DNA from 4 places in the Pseudomonas sp. S04 genome. Region 1 is predicted to be linked to each of the others. Evidence: riboswitches for the same ligand, from Rfam matches in the RefSeq annotation. Region 1 holds a riboswitch; each other region holds the start of a gene.
The links. Region 1 has a riboswitch for cobalamin ahead of cobW (cobalamin biosynthesis protein CobW). Riboswitches for the same ligand answer to the same signal wherever they lie in the genome.
Positions count from the first base shown of each region.

Region 1 (5,103 bases):
AACCGGCGTCCTGCCGGTTTACCCCCCAAATCAATATCGGACTCCGGCCAGCGTGGTTAACGGGGCGCCTAAGATCAAAAACAAAGCGAGGCGGCCTAAAAGCCGACCTGATCGCTAGGGCATGCGCGGTGTAGCTTCTACTTCCTAAGACGCTGACGAAGTCAGCAATCTTTTGATCTGGCTCTGGCTCTGGCTCTGGCTCTGGCTTTTGATCCTGGGCGCCCCGTTAACCACGCTGGCCGAACGCAGGCTTGAAGCCGTGGGTAACCCGGCAGGACGCCGGGTTAGCCGCCCCGCGCCATGGATGGCGCGTGGCGGCGGCCCACGGATTCAAGCCGGAGTGAGGGAACACCGAGCCTAAGCGAGGTGCCGAGTGGTGGGGCAAGAGCCTTTTGCTTACTTTTGGGCTCCTCCAAAAGTGAGCCGCTGTAAAAGCGGAACCATAGGAGGCCATTACCGCAAAAATGGATATGTACTCGGTCTAATCCAACACCCCAGAGGCCGCCACACGAGCAAGCCCCCTCGCCACAGACCGCTACAAAGTTGTGTAGATACCTATGCCCATCGCGGGCAAACCCGCTGCCACCAGTGTTCCCACTCCCCTGTAGGAGCAAGGCTTGCCCGCGATGGCCGCATTCCTGGCACCACAGAACACGGCATGAACATTGACCCGCCCCGACGCGATGCGTAGCCTTGCGCCTTCGAGGTTCTTTGGCGCGTGCGCCGAAGCTAAGAAGGGAACGCGGTTGATGCCGCGGCTGCCCCCGCAACTGTGAACGGTGCTGTTTCTGCCAGGCCACTGCACGCTTGATCTCAAGCGGCGGGAAGGCGCAGGAACCGCCAGTCGAAAGACCGGCCCACCGTCAGCCAGGAGACCTGCCTCGATCCAGATTCTCACTACAACCGGGCGGGGTGATCCGGTGGCGAACGCTTTCCGCACGCCTGCGCGTTGTGGCTTCTCGTCCCGTATGCCCGCCACCTTGCCAAAGGGCATCCGATGAAAACACTGGCCAAACTCCCCGTCACCATCGTCACCGGCTTCCTCGGCTCGGGTAAAACCACCTTGCTTCGGCACATGCTCGACAACGCCCAGGGCCGTCGCATTGCGGTGATCGTCAACGAGTTCGGCGAGCTGGGCATCGACGGCGACATCCTCAAGCAGTGCACCATCGGTTGCACCGAAGAAGAAGCTACAGGCCGGGTGTATGAGCTGGCCAACGGCTGCCTGTGCTGCACCGTCCAGGAAGAGTTTTTCCCGGTGATGCGCGAACTGGTGGCCCGTCGCGGCGACCTCGACCACATCCTCATCGAAACCTCCGGCCTGGCCTTGCCCAAGCCGCTGGTCCAGGCCTTCCAGTGGCCGGAAATCCGCAGCGCCTGCACAGTCGACGCGGTGATCACCGTGGTCGACAGCCCGGCCGTGGCCGCTGGCACCTTCGCCGCCTTCCCGGACCAGGTCGACGCCCAGCGCAAACTCGACCCGAACCTGGACCACGAGTCGCCGCTGCACGAACTGTTCGCTGACCAACTGGCCAGTGCCGACCTGGTAATCCTCAACAAGGCCGACCTGATCAGCCCTGAAGACCTGGCCCGGGTACGCCTGGAAGTTGCCGAGGAGCTGCCGCCAGCGGTCAAGATCATCGAAGCCAGCAGCGGGCGCTTGCCGCTCGACGTGCTGATTGGCCTGGGTGCCGGTTCCGAAGAACACATCGACAGCCGCCACAGCCATCACGATCACCATCACGACGGTGATGATCACGATGACCACGATCACGACGCCTTTGACTCGATCTCCATCGAACTGCCGCAAGCCGACGAAAGCCTGCTGCTCGATGCCTTGACCCAACTGGTGGTCCAGCACGGCATCCTGCGGGTCAAGGGTTTCGCCGCGATCCCGAACAAGCCGATGCGCTTGCTGATCCAGGGCGTGGGCACGCGCTTCGACAAGCATTTCGACCGGCAGTGGGGCGCGGACGAAGCACGTACCACACGCCTGGTGCTGATCGGCCAGGCGCTGGATGCGTCCTTGCTCGAAGCGCAACTGCGCGCCGCGCTCAGCGTCTGACCCATGCACCTGCTCAGGACCCAGCCCGGCGGTTTTGTTGCCGACGACAACATTGCCGACCTCGGGCAAACCCCCGCCGACCTGGTGATCCTGTGCAGCGGCGACTCCAGCCTGGCACTGTTGGCCGAAGTGGCCCAGCAACTGCCGGATGACTACCCGAGCCTGCGCCTGGCCAACCCGATGCAGGTGCAGAACCATGCGTCGGTCGACCTCTACGTCGACCAGGTGCTGCGCCATGCCAAGGTCATCCTGATTTCGCTGCACGGTGGCATCAGCTATTGGCGCTACGGCGTCGAGCGTCTGGTGGAGCTGTCCAAGCGCGGGGTGCAACTGATCCTGGTGCCGGGCGATGACCGTCCCGATCCGGAGCTCAGCGACCTGAGTACGGTGCCGGTGCAGGACCGCGAGCGGCTGTGGCACTTCCTGCGCCAGGGCGGCAAAAGCAATGCCCTGGACCTGTACCGCTGCCTGGCCAGTCGCTGGCTCGGGCGCGACTACCCGTGGGCCGAACCGCAAGCCCTGCCGCGTACCGCGATCTATCACCCGCGGCACAGCCAGCCCGACCTGGCCACCTGGCAAACCGACTGGCAGGCCGGGCAGCCGGTGGCGGCAGTGCTGTTCTACCGTTCCCATTTGCAGGCGGCCAACACCGCCTTCATCGATATTTTCTGCCAGCGCTTGCAGGCGGCGGGGCTCAACCCGTTGCCGATTGCCCTGGCCAGCCTGAAAGAGCCCGGTTGCCTGGCGGTGGTCGAGGACTGGCTGGATCAAGTCCTGGCCTCGGTGATTCTCAATACCACCGGGTTTGCCCAATCCAGCCCGGAAGCGCCGCACCTGCGGCCGTTTCGCCGCAACATCCCGGTGATCCAGGCGATCTGCGCCCAGGACAACGAGCCGGGCTGGCGCGCCAGCGAACAGGGCCTGGGGCCGCGGGACCTGGCGATGCACATTGCCTTGCCGGAACTGGACGGGCGCATCATCAGCCGTCCCATCAGCTTCAAGGACCTGGCCTGGCGCAGCGAGCGCAGCCAGTGCGACGTGGTCTGCTACCGGGCGCAACCGGAGCGCATGGATTTTGTCGCCGAACTGGCGCGCCGCTGGAGCGAACTGGCGCGGGTGGAGAATGGGCAAAAACGCGTGGCGTTGATTCTCGCCAACTACCCAACCCGTGACGGCCGCATCGGCAATGGCGTTGGCCTGGACACCCCGGCCGCGGCCTTGAACATCCTGCGGGCGCTGCAGGCCGAAGGTTATCCGCTGCCTGGCGAGCTGCCGGACAGCGGCACCGAGCTGATCCGCCAACTGCTCGGCGGGGTCAGCAACGACCTGGACAGCATCGACCAGCGTCCCTGCCAGCAAAGCCTGGCGCTGGATGACTATCACGCGCTGTTCGGCGCCTTGCCCGCAGCCAATCGCGCTGCGGTGCTGGCGCGTTGGGGCGCGCCGCAGGACGACCCGATGTTCCGCGGCGGGCGCATGATGATCGCCGGGCTGCGCTTTGGCCTGACCTTCGTCGGCATCCAGCCGGCGCGGGGTTATCAGGTCGACCCGAGCGCGGTCTATCACGACCCGGACCTGGTGCCGCCCCACGGTTACCTGGCGTTCTATTTCTGGCTGCGCCAGGTCTACGGCGCCCATGCACTGGTTCACGTGGGCAAGCACGGCAACCTTGAATGGCTACCGGGCAAGGGCGTCGGCCTGTCTGAGAGTTGCTGGCCGGATGCGCTGCTGGGGCCGCTGCCGAACATCTATCCGTTTATCGTCAATGACCCGGGAGAGGGCGCCCAGGCCAAGCGCCGGACCCAGGCGGTGATCATCGATCACCTGATGCCACCGCTGACCCGCGCCGAAACCTACGGCCCGCTGCGCAACCTCGAGTTGCTGGCGGACGAATACTACGAAGCCCAGTTGCTCGACCCACGGCGCGCCCGTGAGCTACAGCGGGAGATTCTCGAACTGGTGCGCGAAACCCACATCGATCGGGAATTGCAACTGGACGGCAAACTCGACAGCCAGGCCGATGCGGCGATCTGGCTGCCGCGCCTGGACACCTACCTGTGCGACCTCAAGGAGTCGCAGATTCGCGATGGCCTGCATGTGTTCGGCGAATCGCCCAGCGGGCGCCTGCGCATCGACACCTTGCTGGCCCTGCTGCGCATCCCCCGGGGCGACGGGCGGGGCGCGCAGTCGAGCTTGCTGCGGGCCTTGGCCAAGGCGTTCGGCCTGGGTTTTGATCCGCTGGACTGTGAGTTGTCGGCACCGTGGAGCGGCCCCAAGCCGGACGAGTTGCAGGGTCTTGGCGAGGACGCCTGGCGCACTGCCGGTGACACCCGCGAGCGCCTTGAGCTGTTTGCCGCGCAGTTGATCGAGCAGGCAGTCACCCCGCTTGCGCCGCAGCCGTTCCCCCGTGGGAGCGAGCCTGCTCGCGAAGCGATTGACCCCAGCGGCTTGCTCCCTCAGGACCCATGCTGGGCTGAAGTCAACGCGATCATCGGCCACCTGCGCGAAGTCGTCGCACCGCGCCTGGATGCCTGTGGCCCGGCGGAAATGCGCGGCTTGCTCGACGCCCTGGCCGGGCGGTTTGTCCCGGCCGGCCCGAGTGGCGCGCCAAGTCGCGGGCGTCTCGACGTGCTGCCCACCGGCCGTAACTTCTACTCGGTGGACGTGCGCAACCTGCCAACCACCACCGCCTGGCGCATCGGTTTCCAGTCGGCCAATCTGATCCTCGAACGCCACCTGCAGGACCACGGCGATCACTTGCGCCAGCTCGGCCTGTCGGTATGGGGCACGGCCACCATGCGCACCGGCGGCGACGACATCGCCCAGGCCATGGCATTGATGGGCGTGCGTCCGGTCTGGGCCACGGGCAGCCAGCGGGTCGACGATTTCGAAATCCTGCCGCTGAGCCTGCTGGACCGCCCGCGAGTGGACGTGACCTTGCGTGTGTCGGGGTTCTTTCGCGATGCCTTCGCCAACCTGATCCGCCTGTTCGATGCCGCGGTGCAAGCCGTGGCTGCACTGGATGAACCGGATGACAT
Region 1 is NZ_CP019427.1:2,450,951-2,456,053, forward strand. Features, by position in the region: cobalamin riboswitch at 688-898, shown strand; gene cobW (cobalamin biosynthesis protein CobW) at 998-2,065, shown strand; gene cobN (cobaltochelatase subunit CobN) at 2,069-5,103, shown strand, end outside.

Region 2 (5,103 bases), 1.4 Mb from region 1:
TCGGGCCTGGGCTATGAACAGAGCCCGACCCTGCAAGTCAGCCTGAGCATCGGCCTGGCGGCGTTCAACCCGATGCACAGCGACGCCACGCAATGGCTCAGCGACGCCGACCTGGCGCTGTACGCCGCCAAGACCACCGGCCGCAACCGCGTCATCTGCCACGCCGACGGGCTGGTCCAGCGCGTGGCCATAGGGGTCCCGTAGCAGCTCCATGCGTATCTCCTTTAAACGCTGCGCCAACTCCAGCGCCACGCGCCCGCTGGCGAACGTTGGCACCAGGTGGGCGAATGGTACGTCGAGCATGCGGTTTTCCTTCACTGCCCGCAGTTGCGAGAGCACCGGGTCGTGGCGCAGCAGATAACGCTTGCGGCTGGCCGGAGACCAGACGGCGTCGGCCAGCAACAGCACGTCGGGGTCACTGTCGAGCAAGGTTTCGCGGCTCACGCTCAGGCGGCCCAGGTCGACCTCGGCGAAGGTGTTGCGCGCCCCGGCGGCGCTGAGCAGGGCCGTGACGAAGGCGTTTTTGCCGACGCTGTCCAGGCCGTCCGCCTCGCTATCGAGGTAGAACACCGATAACGGTTTGGCACCGCTGTGCAGCGCCGCGGCCCGGGCCAGGTCGGCGTCGAGGGCGGCGCTCAATTGCTGCGCCTGCCCGGGGCGTTGCAGCAGAGCGCCGAGGGTTTGCAGGTCGGCACGGATGTGCGCGAAAAAATCCAGCGAGCGCTGGTCGCAGGCGGACTCCAGCAGGTAACTGGCGATGCCCTGGCGAGCCAGCATCGGCCGTGAGCTCAGGTGTTGCGCAAAGGCCGAGGCAAACCCGCCCACCACCAGGTCGGCGTGCTGGGTGTACAGCACCTCGGCCGATGGATAACGTTTGGAGATCAGGGGGATGCCGCGGTAGGCGCCTTGTTCGATCGCCACATTGTCATCGTCGATATAGGCCACGCCAATCAGCGCCGGTCCGGCTCCCAAGGCCAGCAAGGTGTCGGCACTGTGCTGGTTGAGCGCGATGATTCGTTGCGGTGCCTGTTCGATTTCCCGGGTTGTCCCGCAGTTGTCGTAGGTCTGCGCCAGTGCGGGTAGCGGGGCACAGAGCGACACACTGAGCAGCAGTCGCCTAAGCATTGGACGGATCTCCTGCAGGCGCGCCGATCAGCAGGTGCGCGACCACCCCACCCGCCACCAGATGCCCGTCCACCAGTTGCTTTACCTCCTGGTCATCGCGCACCCGGTACCAGCAAGCATCCGGGTACACGGTCAGGACCGGCCCCAGGTTGCAGGGGAACTGGCAGCCGGTGCGGGTCAGCAGGACCCCCGCCGGTGTTTCGATCCGGTCATGCTTGAGCAATTCCCGGCGCAGGGTTTTCCACAGCGCCAGGGAACCCCTGGCCACACACCGCGGCCCGGTGCACAAGAACACCTGGCGGGCGTGCGGCGGGATGCTCGACCAGGCCGGATCGCTCGGCACGCCGTTGACGTCATTTTCCATGGCAAGCACTCCCTCAGAAACGGTAGGTGTAACGCACCTCGGTGGTGAACGGCCGGCCGAGGTTCTCCACGGACGGGCTGCCGGTGGTCATGCTGGTGGCGTAGTCACGGTCGAACAGGTTTTCCACCAGCAGGCTCAGGCGGTGGCGCCGGGCGTTGTCCAGGTAGCGATAGGCATCGGCATCGACCACCGAGTAGTGGCCGTAATCCACGTCCTTGGCGCTGACCACCGAACGGATGTAGCGCAGCGACCCTCCGGCCCCCCACAAGCGATTGTCCGACTCATAGCCCAGGCGTGAGCGGGCGAAGAAGCTCGGGATGTTGCTGATGGTCACGCCGTTGCGGCCCTCCACCAAGTTGCGGGTCATGTCGCCTTGCAGGCTCCAGCGATCATTGAGCTGCCATTGGCCGTCGACTTCGATACCGCGCACCAGGATCTCGCCATCACCGTTGACCCACTGGTCGCCGTCGAGGGTGATAAGGTCATCGATTTCCCGGCGAAAGCCGGTGACGCTGGCGCTGAATTCGCGGCCTAGCAGGGTGCCCCGGTAATCCAGGCCGAGTTCGGCATTGCGGCTCTTCTCGGCCTTGAGGTTGGGATTGCCCATCTCCTCGCCAGGTTCGTTGACGTACAACTGCTCGGCATTGGGCAGCTTGTAGGCGCTGCCGAACTGGCCTCGCAATGCCCAGTGCTCCGTCAGGTCGTAGAGTGAGGTGAGCATGCCGACCGTGGCGCTTTCACCGCCGCTCAGGTGCTCCTGGCGAACGCCGATGCTCGGGTGCCAGTCCGGTAGCGCGGCGATCACCGGGCGCAATTGGGTATACAGCGCGTGGGCTTCGGCCTGTTGGTTGTCGATGACCATGACATCGTCCTGGCCCTTGAACCATTGGTTGTCGCTGCCGAACACCAGTACGTGGCCATCGGGCAGTTCGGCCTTGCCCTCGGCCTGCAGGCCCCAGTCGGTGAAGCCCCAGTAGTCGTTGTGATTGAGCACCCGGGTGCCGCCGCCTTCGAGGTTGTAGACCCGGGTGTAGCGGGTGTCCCAGTCGTTGACGTGGCCTTTGAGGAAGTAGCTCAGGTCTTGATTGACCTGCTGTTCGAAGGTCGCCGTGGCGATCTGTTGCACCCGGTCGTTGCTGGTGTTGCGGTTGTCCGTGGGGCGGGCGAAGTCCAGGTTGGCGTCGCTGTACTGGTAGAACAGTTCCAGGCGCGAATCGTCGCCGAAGGCCTGGGTGGCCTTGGCGCCAAAGGTGCTGACTTCGTAGCCGCGCTTGCGGTCGGTGGCGGTGCTGCGCATGTCACTGCTGCGAAATGGCTGGTAGCCGTCGGAGACGTTGTGGCTGACGTACGCCAGCAAGCCAAGGTCGCCAAAGCCGTTGCTGACGATCTGTTCGGCGCGCGCGTCGCCGCTGTGGCCCATGAAACTGTCCAGGCCCATGTTGACTTCACCGGAGGTCTCGCGGGTCTGGGCGCTGCGGGTGACGATGTTGATCACCCCGGCCACGGCCTGGGTGCCGAACAGCAGGCTTTGTCCGCCCTTGAGCACTTCGATGCGTTCGATGGCATTGGCCGGCAGGGTGTCGAGGTAGAGCCCACCGTACAGGCGATTGTTCAGGCGCACGCCATCGAGCAGGATCAGCGTGTCGTCGTTGCGCCCACCCAGCAGCGAATAGTTGGCGTAGTCGAAGGGGCCGTTTTTCGGCGCGACGTAGAGGCCGGGCACTGACATCTGCAGCACGCGGGTGATGTCGGCGTCGGGGCCGGCGCGTTCGATCCGGGCGCGGTCGATGATCTCGACCTTGCTGCCGAACCGCGCCATTTCGGCGACGGTGGTGGATTCCACCGACGGGGCGCTGACGAGTTGCTGGTCGAGGGTCATGGCCGAGGTGTCGGCCAGGGCGGGTGGGCTGATCAGGCAGAGCAGGGCGCCACAGGCATACAGTCGCGCAGGACGCTGGTCCTGGCTGGAAGGAGTTGGAATCTGAGTCATTTTTGGTCTTCTCGAAAAAAATCTTCGCAGAAGCACGCAGGAGAAAGTACCGGACACGCGCCAATACCGGCCCATGCCCGCCCACCGCAGGTTTGCCAAACAGAAATTCCAGGCCGGTCTCCGGGCTTGCGAGGCTCGAAGCGTTCACCTTCCCAGGCCTTTGGGCCCAGTGGTCTGTCGAACGCGTCACTCGCTTACCGTTGCGGGGGCAGCACCGGACTAACCCTGAAAGGGCGCACCGGTTTCCCGTTTCACCTCATGCACGGCGGCATGAGACACCTGAAACTGGGCGGTATCTGAACACTCGGATGACCGTTCGTCAAATAATCAGGTGGGCGCTAGGTGCAAGGCTTGCTCGCGATGGCCGTAGGTATCTACACAAATTTGTAGCGGCCTGGGGCGAGGGAGCTTGCTTGCGTGGCGGCCTCTGGGGGGTTGGATTAGGCGGGGTACATATCCATTTCTGCGGTAACGGCCTCCTATGGTTCCGCCTGACGGCGGCTCACTTTTGGACAGCGCAAAAGTAAGCAAAACGCTCTTTCCCCACCACTCGGTGCCTCGCTTAGGCTCGGCATGCCCGTACTCCGACATTGATTTGGGGGGCCGCCGCAATGGGCCCTCCCTGGCCCAGTGCGGCTAAACCGGCGTCCTGCCGGTTTACCCCCCAAATCAATATCGGACTCCGGCCAGCGTGGTTAACGGGGCGCCCAGGATCAAAAACAAAGCGAGGCGGCCTTAAAGCCGACCTGATCGCTGGGGCATGCGCGGTGTGGCTTCTACTTCCTAAGACGCTGACGAAGTCAGCAATCTTTTGATCTGGCTCTGGCTCTGGCTCTGGCTCTGGCTCTGGCTTTTGATCCTGGGCGCCCCGTTAACCACGCTGGCCGAACGCAGGCTTGAAGCCGTGGGTAACCCGGCAGGACGCCGGGTTAGCCGCCCCGCGCCATGGATGGCGCGTGGCGGCGGCCCACGGATTCAAGCCGGAGTGAGGGCACACCGAGCCTAAGCGAGGTGCCGAGTGGTGGGGCAAGAGCGTTTTGCTTACTTTTGCGCTGTCCAAAAGTGAGCCGCCGTCAGGCGGAACCATAGGAGGCCGTTACCGAAGAAATGGATATGTACTCGGTCTAATCCAACACCCCAGAGGCCCACAGGTGCAACGTCGCACCACAGTTGTGTAGATACCTATACCGCGATGGCGATATCTGAAAGGCCATCGCGGGCAGGCCGGGAGCGGCAAGCATCAGGCGAGGCCTCAGGTCATCGGGGTCTCGATAAACGCCGGCTGCTGTTCGGCATACGCGGTAAATGCGCTGATCAGTGGAAACTGCGTGATGTCGACCTGATCGGGCACCACCAGCAGGGTGAAGCTCCAGGCTACGGCGAGGGTGATGCCGTCCTGTTGCAAGGTGCCATCCATGGGCAGTGGTTGCCTGGCCAGTTCCCGCTCCAGTGCCGAGTACGCCGCATGCAATTGCCCGCTGACCCGCTCCAGCCAGGGCGCATGTTGTTTCTCGGCGGGGCGCAAGTTGCGTTCGTAATAGATCTGCACCGACTTCTCGCACGCGGCCAATGCCAGGCCGATCAGCCGCAAGGAGCGCAGGCGCTGATCCAGGGACGCCGGCAT
Region 2 is NZ_CP019427.1:3,889,402-3,894,504, reverse strand. Features, by position in the region: gene PspS04_RS17220 (diguanylate cyclase) at 1-204, shown strand, start outside; partial or broken gene PspS04_RS17215 (ABC transporter substrate-binding protein) at 217-1,125, opposite strand; gene PspS04_RS17210 ((2Fe-2S) ferredoxin domain-containing protein) at 1,118-1,489, opposite strand; gene PspS04_RS17205 (TonB-dependent receptor plug domain-containing protein) at 1,503-3,368, opposite strand; cobalamin riboswitch at 3,574-3,777, opposite strand; gene PspS04_RS17200 (glutathione S-transferase) at 4,732-5,103, opposite strand, start outside.
Region 2: another riboswitch for cobalamin. It lies ahead of PspS04_RS17205 (TonB-dependent receptor plug domain-containing protein); the one in region 1 lies ahead of cobW (cobalamin biosynthesis protein CobW).

Region 3 (5,103 bases), 790 kb from region 1:
GTTCCCGAAACTGCGGCAAGCCGGCACGCCGGATGACCTGGCGAATTTTGAGCAGGTTTACCTGCGCGGTGCGGGACGCTTCCTGGTGGCCCGTCATGCCGGGCGAATCGTCGCCTCAATCGGCTATCTGCCCTATGACCGGCGCTTTGCGCACATCGATTATCCCGGGCTGAAGGTGGTGGAAGTCGTACGTCTGTTCATCCTCCCGCAGTTTCGCCGCGCGGGCTTGGCCAGCCAGTTGTACCGCGCCTTGGCGGCATCGGCCGTGGAAGCCGGGGTCGAGGTGATCTATCTGCACACCCATCCGTTCTTGCCGGGCGCCATCGACTTCTGGCTCAAGCGCGGTTTCAACGTGATCCAGGTGGACGCCGACCCGGTATGGCAGACCACCCACATGGAATGTCGGTTGCCCACGGACTGAAAGCTCAGCGCTGCAGGATGCTGTTCAATCGCTCGAGCGCACGTGGGGGCAGGGCGCTTGGCAACTCCGGCGGTTGGGCTGCAGGCTCGCCCACCTGGATCAACATCACCATGCCCATCGCCAGGTGCGGGGTGCACTGGATGCCGTAGAGGCCAGGGACCTGAAATACCTGTTCCACTACCTGGTTGATCTTGCCCTGGAATGCCTGCGCGCCGGCCGGCAGCAATTCGCTGACCGAGGCGGCGTTGTGACCACTCTGGGCAGGGATGAACCGGACCGTGTCGCCAGGCGCCACCTGCAGGTAATCCGGCTCATAGACCATGCTGCCCGCAGCGCCTCGGGTGAGCATTTTTACTTCATGGACTTCGGCATATGCCGTGGGGCACAGCAACACTGCAGCGAGCAGCAAGGAGCGGGAAACACTACGCATGGTGGGCTATCCATAGACGAGTCAGGAGGCGCGTAATCGCAGGATCTGCGTGCCGTCAAAGGGGTCAGTGAGGTAATGCGCGTGGACCCCGAAGGTGTGTAGCAAGCGTTCTGGGGTCAACACTTCAAGCGGTTTGCCAAGGGCGACCAGGCTTCCGCGTTCGAGCACCGCCAACCGATCACAGCCCAGGGCCTGGTTAAGGTCGTGCAGGGCAATCACGGTGGTCACGGGCAATGCGTGAACCACATTCAGAATCGCCAGTTGATGCTGGATATCCAGGTGATTGGTCGGTTCGTCCAGTAACAGGATCTGCGGGCGTTGCGCCAGGGAGCGCGCGATATGCACGCGCTGGCGTTCGCCGCCGGAGAGACTGCGCCAGGTGCGGCTGCTCAGGTGAGCCGCATCGACGTCACGCAGCGCTTGCTCGACGATCGCCGCGTCCGCCGCCGACCACGGACTCAAGGCCGACAGCCAGGGCGTTCGGCCCAAGGCCACTGCATCGAATACGCTGATTGCATCGAGGGTGTCAGCCTGCTGCTCGACCACCGCCAGGGTTTGCGCGATGGTGCGCCGCGACAGGGTCTTGAGGTTTTGGCCGTTGAGATGGATGGCGCCCTGGCTGGGCGCACGCACCCCCGCCAGCAGCTTGAGCAGGGTGGATTTGCCGGAGCCATTGGGCCCGACCAGCCCCAGGGTCTCGCCACGGTGAATGGCCAGGTGAATGTCGTGCAGCAACTGCGCATCGCGAATGGCAAAGCCGATACCGGAACAACTCAATACACAGGGTTGAGAAACAGACACAGCTGCAGTCATCGGGCATTCCTCCGTCCCACCAGGATCAGCGCGAACACCGGCGCCCCGACCAGCGCCGTGACCACGCCGACCGGAATTACCTGGCCCTTGATCAGCGTGCGGGACAGCACATCGGCGGCAATCAGAAACACCGCCCCGCCCAGCGCACTGGCTGGCAGCAGACGGGTATGGCCAGTCCCGAGCAACAGCCTGGCGGCATGGGGAATCACCAGCCCAACAAAACCGATCGAGCCGACAATCGACACCATCACCGCCGTGACCAACGCCGCGCAGCTGATCAACAGCAACTGCACCGGACGCACCGCAATGCCGAGGGAGGCCGCGGAGTCGGCGCCAAAGGTGAAGGCATCCAGCGCGCGGCGGTGCCACAGGCACACCGCAAGACCGGCCAGCGCCACCGGCACGGCCAGCCACACGGATGGCCAGCGCACGCCACTGAGATTGCCCAGCAACCAGAACATGATGCCGCGTGCCTGTTCGGAGCTGGCCGACTTGGTGATCAAAAACGCCGTGAGTGCGTTGAACAGTTGTGACCCGGCGATCCCGGCCAGGATGATCTGCCCGGTAGTGCCCGGTGCGCCACTGGCACGGCCGAGCAAAACCACCACGGCGAAGGCCAGCACTGCGCCGGCAAACGCCCCGGCCGACATTGAGATCGCCCCGGCGCCCAGGCCCAGCAACGCCACCAGCACTGCGCCTGTCGACGCCCCCGCGGAAATCCCCAACAAGTAGGGATCGGCCAATGGGTTGCGCAACAGCGATTGCAGGATCACCCCGCAAGTCGCCAGCCCCGCACCGCACGCCGCCGCCACCAGTGCGCGGGTCAAGCGGTAGTTCCAGACGATGCCTTCGTCGATGGGGTCCAGGGCATAACCGGCGGCCCACAGCTTGTTGGCCAGCACCTGGAACACCACCGTTGGCTCAATGCTGGTTTCGCCGATGGTCACACCGGCAATCAGCGCGATCAGCAGGGTCGCCAGTGCCAATGAGGTACGCAGTAGCATCGCCGTCATTGCGCCAGGTCGTAGCTGTTGAGGGCAGTAGCCAGGGTTTCAAGGCCGTCGAACATCCGCACGCTGGCCTGCATGGCCATGGCGTCGAGGATAATGATGCGGTTGTGTTTGACCGCGTCCATGTTGCGGGTCACCGGGTCGCTGCGCAGGAATTGCAGTTTCTTTTGATAGTCGTCAGCTGGAAAACGCCGACGATCCATGCGCGCGATGACCAGGAAGGTCGGGTTCGCCTTGGCAATGGTTTCCCAGCCGACGCTTGGCCACTCTTCGTCGGACTCCACCACGTTGCGCACGCCCAGGGTATTGAGCATGAAGTCGGGAATACCCTTGTGTCCGGCGACATAGGGATCGATATCCAGGCTGGCGCTGGAGAACCAGACCAGCGCGCTGGTGTGCTTCAGGTCCTGGTTCTGCACCGTGGCCACCGATTTGGCCAGGCTGGCTTTGAGCTGCGCGTTCAACTGCTGCGCACGCTCCTGGACATCAAAAATCTCCCCTAGCTGGCTGATGCTCTTATAGAGACTGTCGACCCGGAACGGCGCCAGGCGAGTACCGTCGGCCCCCACCAGGTTGTCCTTGGACTCACAGTCCGAGGGCATCAGGTAGGTCGCAATCTTCAGCTCGTCAAACTGCTCCCGTGTACCCACCACCCCTTGCGGACCTACCATCCACTCCAGCTCGACGGCGACCAACTCCGGGCGCTTGCCGATTACCGACTCGAAACTTGGATCGTTATCGGCCAGGCGTTCGATCCCGGCGTTTTGCGCCTGGTACTGGGGCAACACATCGTTGAACCACAGGGAAGTCCCGACCAGTTTGTCTCCCAGCCCCAGGGCAAAGAGCATTTCGGTCCCGGCCTGGCCAATCGTCACGGCCCGAGCCGGGGCGTGGGCGAAGGTCTGTGTGCTGCCACAGTTTTGCAGCGTCAGCGGGTACTGAGTGGGCGCAGCCTGGGCCAGTGAACAAAGACCCAGGCCCGTGGCGAGGGCGACAACGCGGGGCAGCAGCATGATGCAATCTCCATTTGAACCGTACACGGAGCTGGGGTGTAGGGCCTGGAAACACATCAACGAGCGCTGCCGAAAAGCCGGGCAGGGGTCGATCACCAAAGTGACGCACGCGCAAGGATGTCCCTCCCGGACACCCCGCCGGTTAGTGATTGTTGCGTCGCCGGCAGGTCTCCTGACTGATGCGTCATGGCGTGCTCCAGCCTTCCCGGGTGATCCCAGTGGCAGTTAAGGAGCAGGCTCAGCACCTACAGTTGCGGGGGCAGTTCCGTTTGATGCGTTGCGCGCATCACGGATTCCCTATTATTCCCAAGTGGAAACCGGCGGCGGCATGGTAGTCGATTGGGGAGTTGGAGGCGAACGTATGTTCTGTTCACGGGCTACAAAACCCGCGGCGATTCAGAGTGGGGGCGTTGTGGCTTACTTGATCGATGTCAACCACATGGAACGGGCGGCTCTGTAGTCTCTAGAGACCGACATCCCGTGCGCTTGTGGCGTAGCGGGTTGTCTTGACTCTAGGCGAAGCCACCATGATCTATCCGCTTCTTCTGACGCTGCACCTGTTTGCCGCCCTGATCTTTATCGGCACGGTGTTCTTTGAGGTCCTGTTCCTGGAAAACATCCGCAAACAGCTACCCGCCAGGGTCATGCTGCTGGTCGAGCAGGGCATCGGTCGGCGCGCGCGTTCGCTGATGCCGTGGGTGCTGCTGGTGTTATTCAGTGCGGGGCTGGGCATGGTCTGGCTGCGCTACCTGCCAGTCCTTGGCGCACCATGGGCTTCATCGTTCGGCACATTACTGGCCTTGAAAATCGTGGTGGCCGCAAGCGTACTGCTGCACTTCCTGATGGCCATGTTTTTGTTCAAAAGTGGCCGAATGAGCCCGCGATACCTGCGGTTCATACACGTCAGCCTGTTCTGTCACATGATCGTTATCGTGCTGCTGGCCAAGGCTATGTTCTATCTGACCTGGTGATCGGCGTTGACCGGTGGTCTGTCCTTCCAGGACTTTGTTTGTGCTTGACGCAAATCAAGGCGTATTGATCACACTGTTGATCCGCAGCCAGTCTCGGAGCCCCGTCATGCTCGATATCCTACACAACCCCGGCGAGCTGATCGCCCGCTGCGATCAGGGCGTACTCGATCCCAACTTCAGGTTTGACCAACACTTTTCAGGTTTTCAGCGTCTCGGCCATGCCCCATTCCGGTGGCGTCGGCGGCGTGTGCTGAATGAACTTGACCATTGACGTGATCTGATCCTTGGTCAGCGCATTCGACGTTCCCCAGTTCGGCATGCCCGCCGGCGAACCGTAGGTAATCAATGCCTCGAGAAACGGTTGCCCACGGGACTGGGTGATGTCCGGTGTCAGCGGTTTGCCCGTGGCCCCTTTTGCGCAAAACACCGTGGCAGCCGGCGCAAC
Region 3 is NZ_CP019427.1:3,245,808-3,250,910, reverse strand. Features, by position in the region: gene PspS04_RS14345 (GNAT family N-acetyltransferase) at 1-421, shown strand, start outside; gene PspS04_RS14340 (pseudoazurin) at 426-851, opposite strand; gene PspS04_RS14335 (ABC transporter ATP-binding protein) at 873-1,664, opposite strand; gene PspS04_RS14330 (FecCD family ABC transporter permease) at 1,661-2,677, opposite strand; gene PspS04_RS14325 (ABC transporter substrate-binding protein) at 2,674-3,687, opposite strand; cobalamin riboswitch at 3,833-4,024, opposite strand; gene PspS04_RS14320 (CopD family copper resistance protein) at 4,215-4,658, shown strand; partial or broken gene PspS04_RS14315 (c-type cytochrome) at 4,858-5,101, opposite strand.
Region 3: another riboswitch for cobalamin. It lies ahead of PspS04_RS14325 (ABC transporter substrate-binding protein); the one in region 1 lies ahead of cobW (cobalamin biosynthesis protein CobW).

Region 4 (5,103 bases), 2.2 Mb from region 1:
CCGAGGTAAGGTAGCCAGGACAACGCCGTGGCCAGCAGGGTCAGCGGCACCACGGCCAGCACCCACGCGGTGACTCCATGACTGCGCCAGCCACGCCCGGCAGAATTGAAACGCTGCTCGATGCGCCCGGCAAATCGACCGAACGCCACCAGCGGATGCCAGCGCTTGGGTTCGCCCAGCAGCGCATCCAGCGCAACGGCAGCGACACTCAACAACGCCACACTCATTGATTCACTCCCCAGACATTTTCGTACAGCAGTTCATGCAGCGGACGCACGTGCGCCCAGCCTTCAAGGGCCAGCATCGGCGCCGGGTAAAAGGCCTTGACCGGGCCCAGGCAGAGAATCGCCACGGGCTTGGCTCCGGCCGGCAGTTGCAACAGATCGGCCAGTGCCTGGGGCTCGAACAGCGAAACCCAGCCCATGCCCAGGCCCTCGGCACGGGAGGCCAGCCAGAGGTTCTGGATTGCACAGGACAACGACGCCATGTCCATTTCCGGCAAGGTACGGCGGCCGAAAATATGCCGTTCGCGATCGTCCATCAACGCGGCAACCAGCACTTCGGCGCAGTCATTGATGCCTTCGACCTTGAGTTTCATGAACTCATCGCTGCGCTCGCCGAGGGCTTCGGCGGTGCGGATGCGCTCCTCCTCCACCAGCGCCTGGAGCTGCCCGCGCAAGGTCCGGTCGCTGATGCGAATGAAGCGCCATGGCTGCATCAGGCCAACACTGGGCGCCTGATGCGCAGCTTCAAGCAAACGACGCAGCAGCTCAGGCTCCACCGTGCCACCGCTGAAGTGGCGCATGTCACGGCGCTCGGCGATGGCGCGGTAAACCGCTGCGCGTTCGGCTTCGCAGAATGCGTTATTGCTCATGGCCTCTTCGCGAGCAAGCTCGCTCCCACCGGGTCTGGCGCAAACAACGCGGCTACAGCGCTGGGATTGGACGGAAAATAAAAGTGCACATAAGAAGCCGTCATCCGCCCCTCACGATAAACCGCCTCCGCTCCTCGCCCGCCGTTCGGGCTCAGTCCACGCGCAATCGGCTCAAGCTCGGTGCTGGTCAGGGAATGGTGATAGGTGTGCCCACGCAACGCGCCTTCCGGCAGCTCGACCGCCTGCAGCGCCAGCGCCGCCAGACGTTTTTGCATCGTCGCATCGCCTTTGAGCAAACCCACCAGTTCGGCCCGCGTGCCTTGCACGTCGGTCAGGGAATCCAGCAGATACAGCATGCCGCCGCATTCGGCGAGCAGCGGCTTGCCGGCGGCGTGATGACCACGAATGGCATCGAGCATCGCGGTGTTGCCTGACAAGGCCACATGGTGCAATTCCGGGTAGCCACCAGGCAGGTACAGGCTATCTGCCTCTGGCAACTGGCTGTCGCGGATCGGCGAGAAGAACCGCAGCTCGGCGCCCATCGCACGCAATAAGTCCAGGCTCGCGCCATAGGTGAAAGCAAAGGCTTCATCCCGGGCCACGGCGATCCGCACACCGGCCAGCAAAGGCTCGGCTGGGATCACGTCGGGCGCGGCAAATTCCACTGCGGGCGGCAAGGCCACCTGGCAACTGCTACCCAAGGCCTCGGCGGCTGCATCGAGGCGCAGGTCGAGGTCGTTCAGCTCACTGGCTTGTACCAGGCCCAGGTGCCGACTCGGCAATTCAATCCCGGTTTCCCGGGACAATGCGCCATACCAACGCAAGCCCTCGGTAAGGCTGCCTTCGAGTAACTGAGCGTGGCGCAGGGTGCCCACCCGATTGGCCAGCACGCCGGCAAATGGCAGGTCCGGCTGATAACGCGCCAGACCCAACGCCAGTGCACCAAAGGTCTGGGCCATGGCGGTGCCGTCGATCACCCCCAGCACCGGCACGCCGAAGTGGCGCGCCAGGTCGGCACTGGACGGGGTACCGTCGAACAAGCCCATGACCCCTTCGATCAGGATCAGGTCAGCCTCGGCGGCGGCTTCCCACAACAGACGGCGACTTTCCTGCTCGCCGACCATCCACATGTCCAACTGATACACCGGCTGGCCACTGGCACGTTCGAGAATCATCGGGTCGAGAAAATCCGGGCCGCACTTGAACACCCGGACCTTGCGCCCCTGATTGCGGTGCAAACGGGCCAGGGCCGCGGTGACGGTGGTCTTACCCTGCCCGGAGGCTGGCGCGGCGATCAGTACCGCCGGGCAAAAACGACTGCTGGTCATGAAAAGAGGCTCACAGCTCGACGCCTTTTTGCGCCTTGATCCCGGCCTGGAACGCATGCTTGATCACGCCCATTTCGGTGACGGTGTCAGCCAGTTCGATCATTTGCTCTTTGGCCGCGCGGCCGGTAACCACCACGTGTTGCATCGGCGGGCGGGCTTGCAGGTCGCTGAGCACCTGATCGAGATCGAGGTAGCCATGCTTGAGGGCGATGTTCAGCTCATCGAGCACCACCAGGCCGATGGCCGGGTCGCGCAGCAGTTCGCGGGACACCTGCCAGGCGGCCTCGGCAGCGGCGATATCGCGCTGGCGGTCCTGGGTTTCCCAGGTGAACCCTTCGCCCATCACATGAAACCGCACCTGCTCCGGGAAGCGCCGGAAGAACAGCTCCTCGCCCGTGCTGTTGCGGCCCTTGATGAACTGCACCACACCGCACTGCATGCCATGGCCCATGGCGCGGGCGAGCATGCCGAACGCCGAACTGCTCTTGCCTTTGCCGTTGCCGGTCAGCACCAGCAGCAGGCCACATTCGTTGGGTGAGTTGGCAATACGCTCATCGATCACGGCTTTTTTGCGCTGCATGCGCGCCAGATGGCGTTCGTCACGATCAGGGGAATCAGTCATGGGGGAGCTCTCCGTTGAGGCTGGATAACGGCGGGCAGGCATAGAAATAGACGGCAAGAAGCCTGGCATCGCCCACCGTGATGCCGCTGGATGGATCAGGCCGGTCTCCGGGCTCATGAGTGGCGCGCTGGCCGGACGACGCGCCTTCCCATATCGGACACCGATACAGTGGCTCAAAGCGTCGTTTTCACTCATTTACCGTTGCGGGGGCAGCGCCGGGATCGTCACCCGTTCTGTCATAGAACGCGCGCTCACCGGCTTCCCTGTTTCACTCGATCGACCCTGGGGTCACCGAGCACCTGAAACAAGTCGCGAAGGTTAGTGGGTTGGGGGTGGAGCGTCAATTAAAGCCGGGCTAATCGGCAGCAAGAATGCAAAGCGCCACCTGACGAATTGAACCTAAGGTCATGCTGACGCCTCTATGGCTTAAGCAGTGCATTCTAAGGGAGAGCCGCATGTCCACGTCCCGCCTCGTTGGTGTCATCGCCCTGGCCGCAGGCCTGGTCGCCTGTGGAGAATCCTCGAGCCTCAGGGTCGAGGATGGCACCGGGCCTTCGCCCAAGCTGCCTGAACCCAACAAAACCCTTATTCCCACGGTCAACATCGCGCCCGCTGTCGGCTGGGCCAATGGCGCCAAGCCAACCGCAGCGCCCGGCACCCAGGTAGTCGCCTTTGCCGAAGGATTGGAGCATCCGCGCTGGCTCTATGTACTGCCCAATGGCGATGTACTGGTCGCAGAAACCAATGCGCCAGCCAAGCCTGAAGATGGCAAGGGCATCCGTGGCTGGGTCATGGGCAAGGTCATGGACCGCGCTGGGGCCGCGGTGCCCAGCGCCAACCGCATCACCCTGCTGCGCGACAGCAACCACGATGGCGTGGCCGAAACCCGCAGCAGTTTTATCGAAAACCTCAATTCGCCGTTTGGAATGACCTTGGTCGGCAACGACCTATACGTCGCCGACACCGATCGTTTGCTGCGCTTCAACTATGTCGAGGGACAAACCTCGATCACCACCAAACCCATGAAAGTCATCGACCTGCCCGGTGGCACGCTGAATCACCACTGGACCAAAAACGTCATTGCCAGCCAGGACGGCAGCAAGTTGTATGTCACGGTGGGCTCCAACAGCAATGTCGGGGAAAACGGCCTGGAGCAGGAACAGGGCCGCGCCGCTATCTGGGAGGTGGATCGTGCCACCGGCAATCAGCGGATTTTCGCCTCCGGCCTGCGCAATCCCAACGGCATGGCCTGGGAACCGAGCTCGGGCAAACTGTGGACGGCGGTCAATGAGCGAGACGAGATCGGCAGCGACCTGGTGCCGGACTACATTACGTCGGTCATGGATGGCGGCTTCTATGGCTGGCCGTTCAGCTACTACGGCCAACACGTCGATGTCCGCGTCAGCCCGCAAGATCCGGATCAGGTGGCCAAGGCCATCGCCCCGGACTACGCAGTGGGCCCACACACAGCCTCCCTGGGCCTGGCCTTCGCCGAAGGCAGCACGTTGCCAGCCCCGTTCACCGAAGGCGCGTTTATCGGCCAGCACGGCTCGTGGAACCGCAAACCGCACAGCGGTTACAAAGTGATCTTCGTACCCTTCAGTGCCGGCAAGCCAAGCGGGCAACCGGTGGATGTGCTCAGCGGCTTCCTCAACCAGGACGAAGAGGCCATGGGGCGGCCGGTTGGCGTGGTGATCGATCGGCAGGGTAACTTGCTGGTGGCCGACGATGTGGGCAACAAGGTGTGGCGGGTATCCGCCCGCCAATGACCCCAGCGCCTAGCGTTTGCGGCACAGCGTCAGGCCATCCCCCAGGGGCAATAACGACAGGTCGACCCGCGGATCATCCTTCAAGGCCAGGTTGAGTGCCTGGATGGCGCGGGTATCGGCACTCTCGGGTTGGCGCTCCAGGACCCGGCCACTCCACAGGGTGTTGTCGAATACCGCCAGGCCGCCGCTGCGCAACAAACGCAGGGCGCTTTCCAGGTAGGCCGGATAGTTGGCCTTGTCGGCATCGATGAAAATCAAGTCGAAAGCGCCGCCCTGCCCTTGCTGCTCGATCTGCTCCAAAGTCTGCAACGCCGGCGCCAGGCGCAGTTCGATGCGCTCGCTGAGGCCGGCTTCCCGCCAGTAGCGCCGCGCTGTGGCGTTGTAGTCACCAATGATGTCGCAGCAGATCAGTTGCCCGTCGTCCGGCAGGGCCGCGGCCATGCACAGGGCGCTGTAACCGGTGAACGTCCCCACTTCTATCACCCGGCGCGCACCGCTGAGCTTGACCAG
Region 4 is NZ_CP019427.1:4,637,469-4,642,571, forward strand. Features, by position in the region: gene cbiB (adenosylcobinamide-phosphate synthase CbiB) at 1-227, opposite strand, end outside; gene bluB (5,6-dimethylbenzimidazole synthase) at 224-874, opposite strand; gene PspS04_RS20535 (cobyrinate a,c-diamide synthase) at 871-2,202, opposite strand; gene cobO (cob(I)yrinic acid a,c-diamide adenosyltransferase) at 2,213-2,824, opposite strand; cobalamin riboswitch at 2,906-3,142, opposite strand; gene PspS04_RS20545 (PQQ-dependent sugar dehydrogenase) at 3,280-4,593, shown strand; gene PspS04_RS20550 (class I SAM-dependent methyltransferase) at 4,603-5,103, opposite strand, start outside.
Region 4: another riboswitch for cobalamin. It lies ahead of cobO (cob(I)yrinic acid a,c-diamide adenosyltransferase); the one in region 1 lies ahead of cobW (cobalamin biosynthesis protein CobW).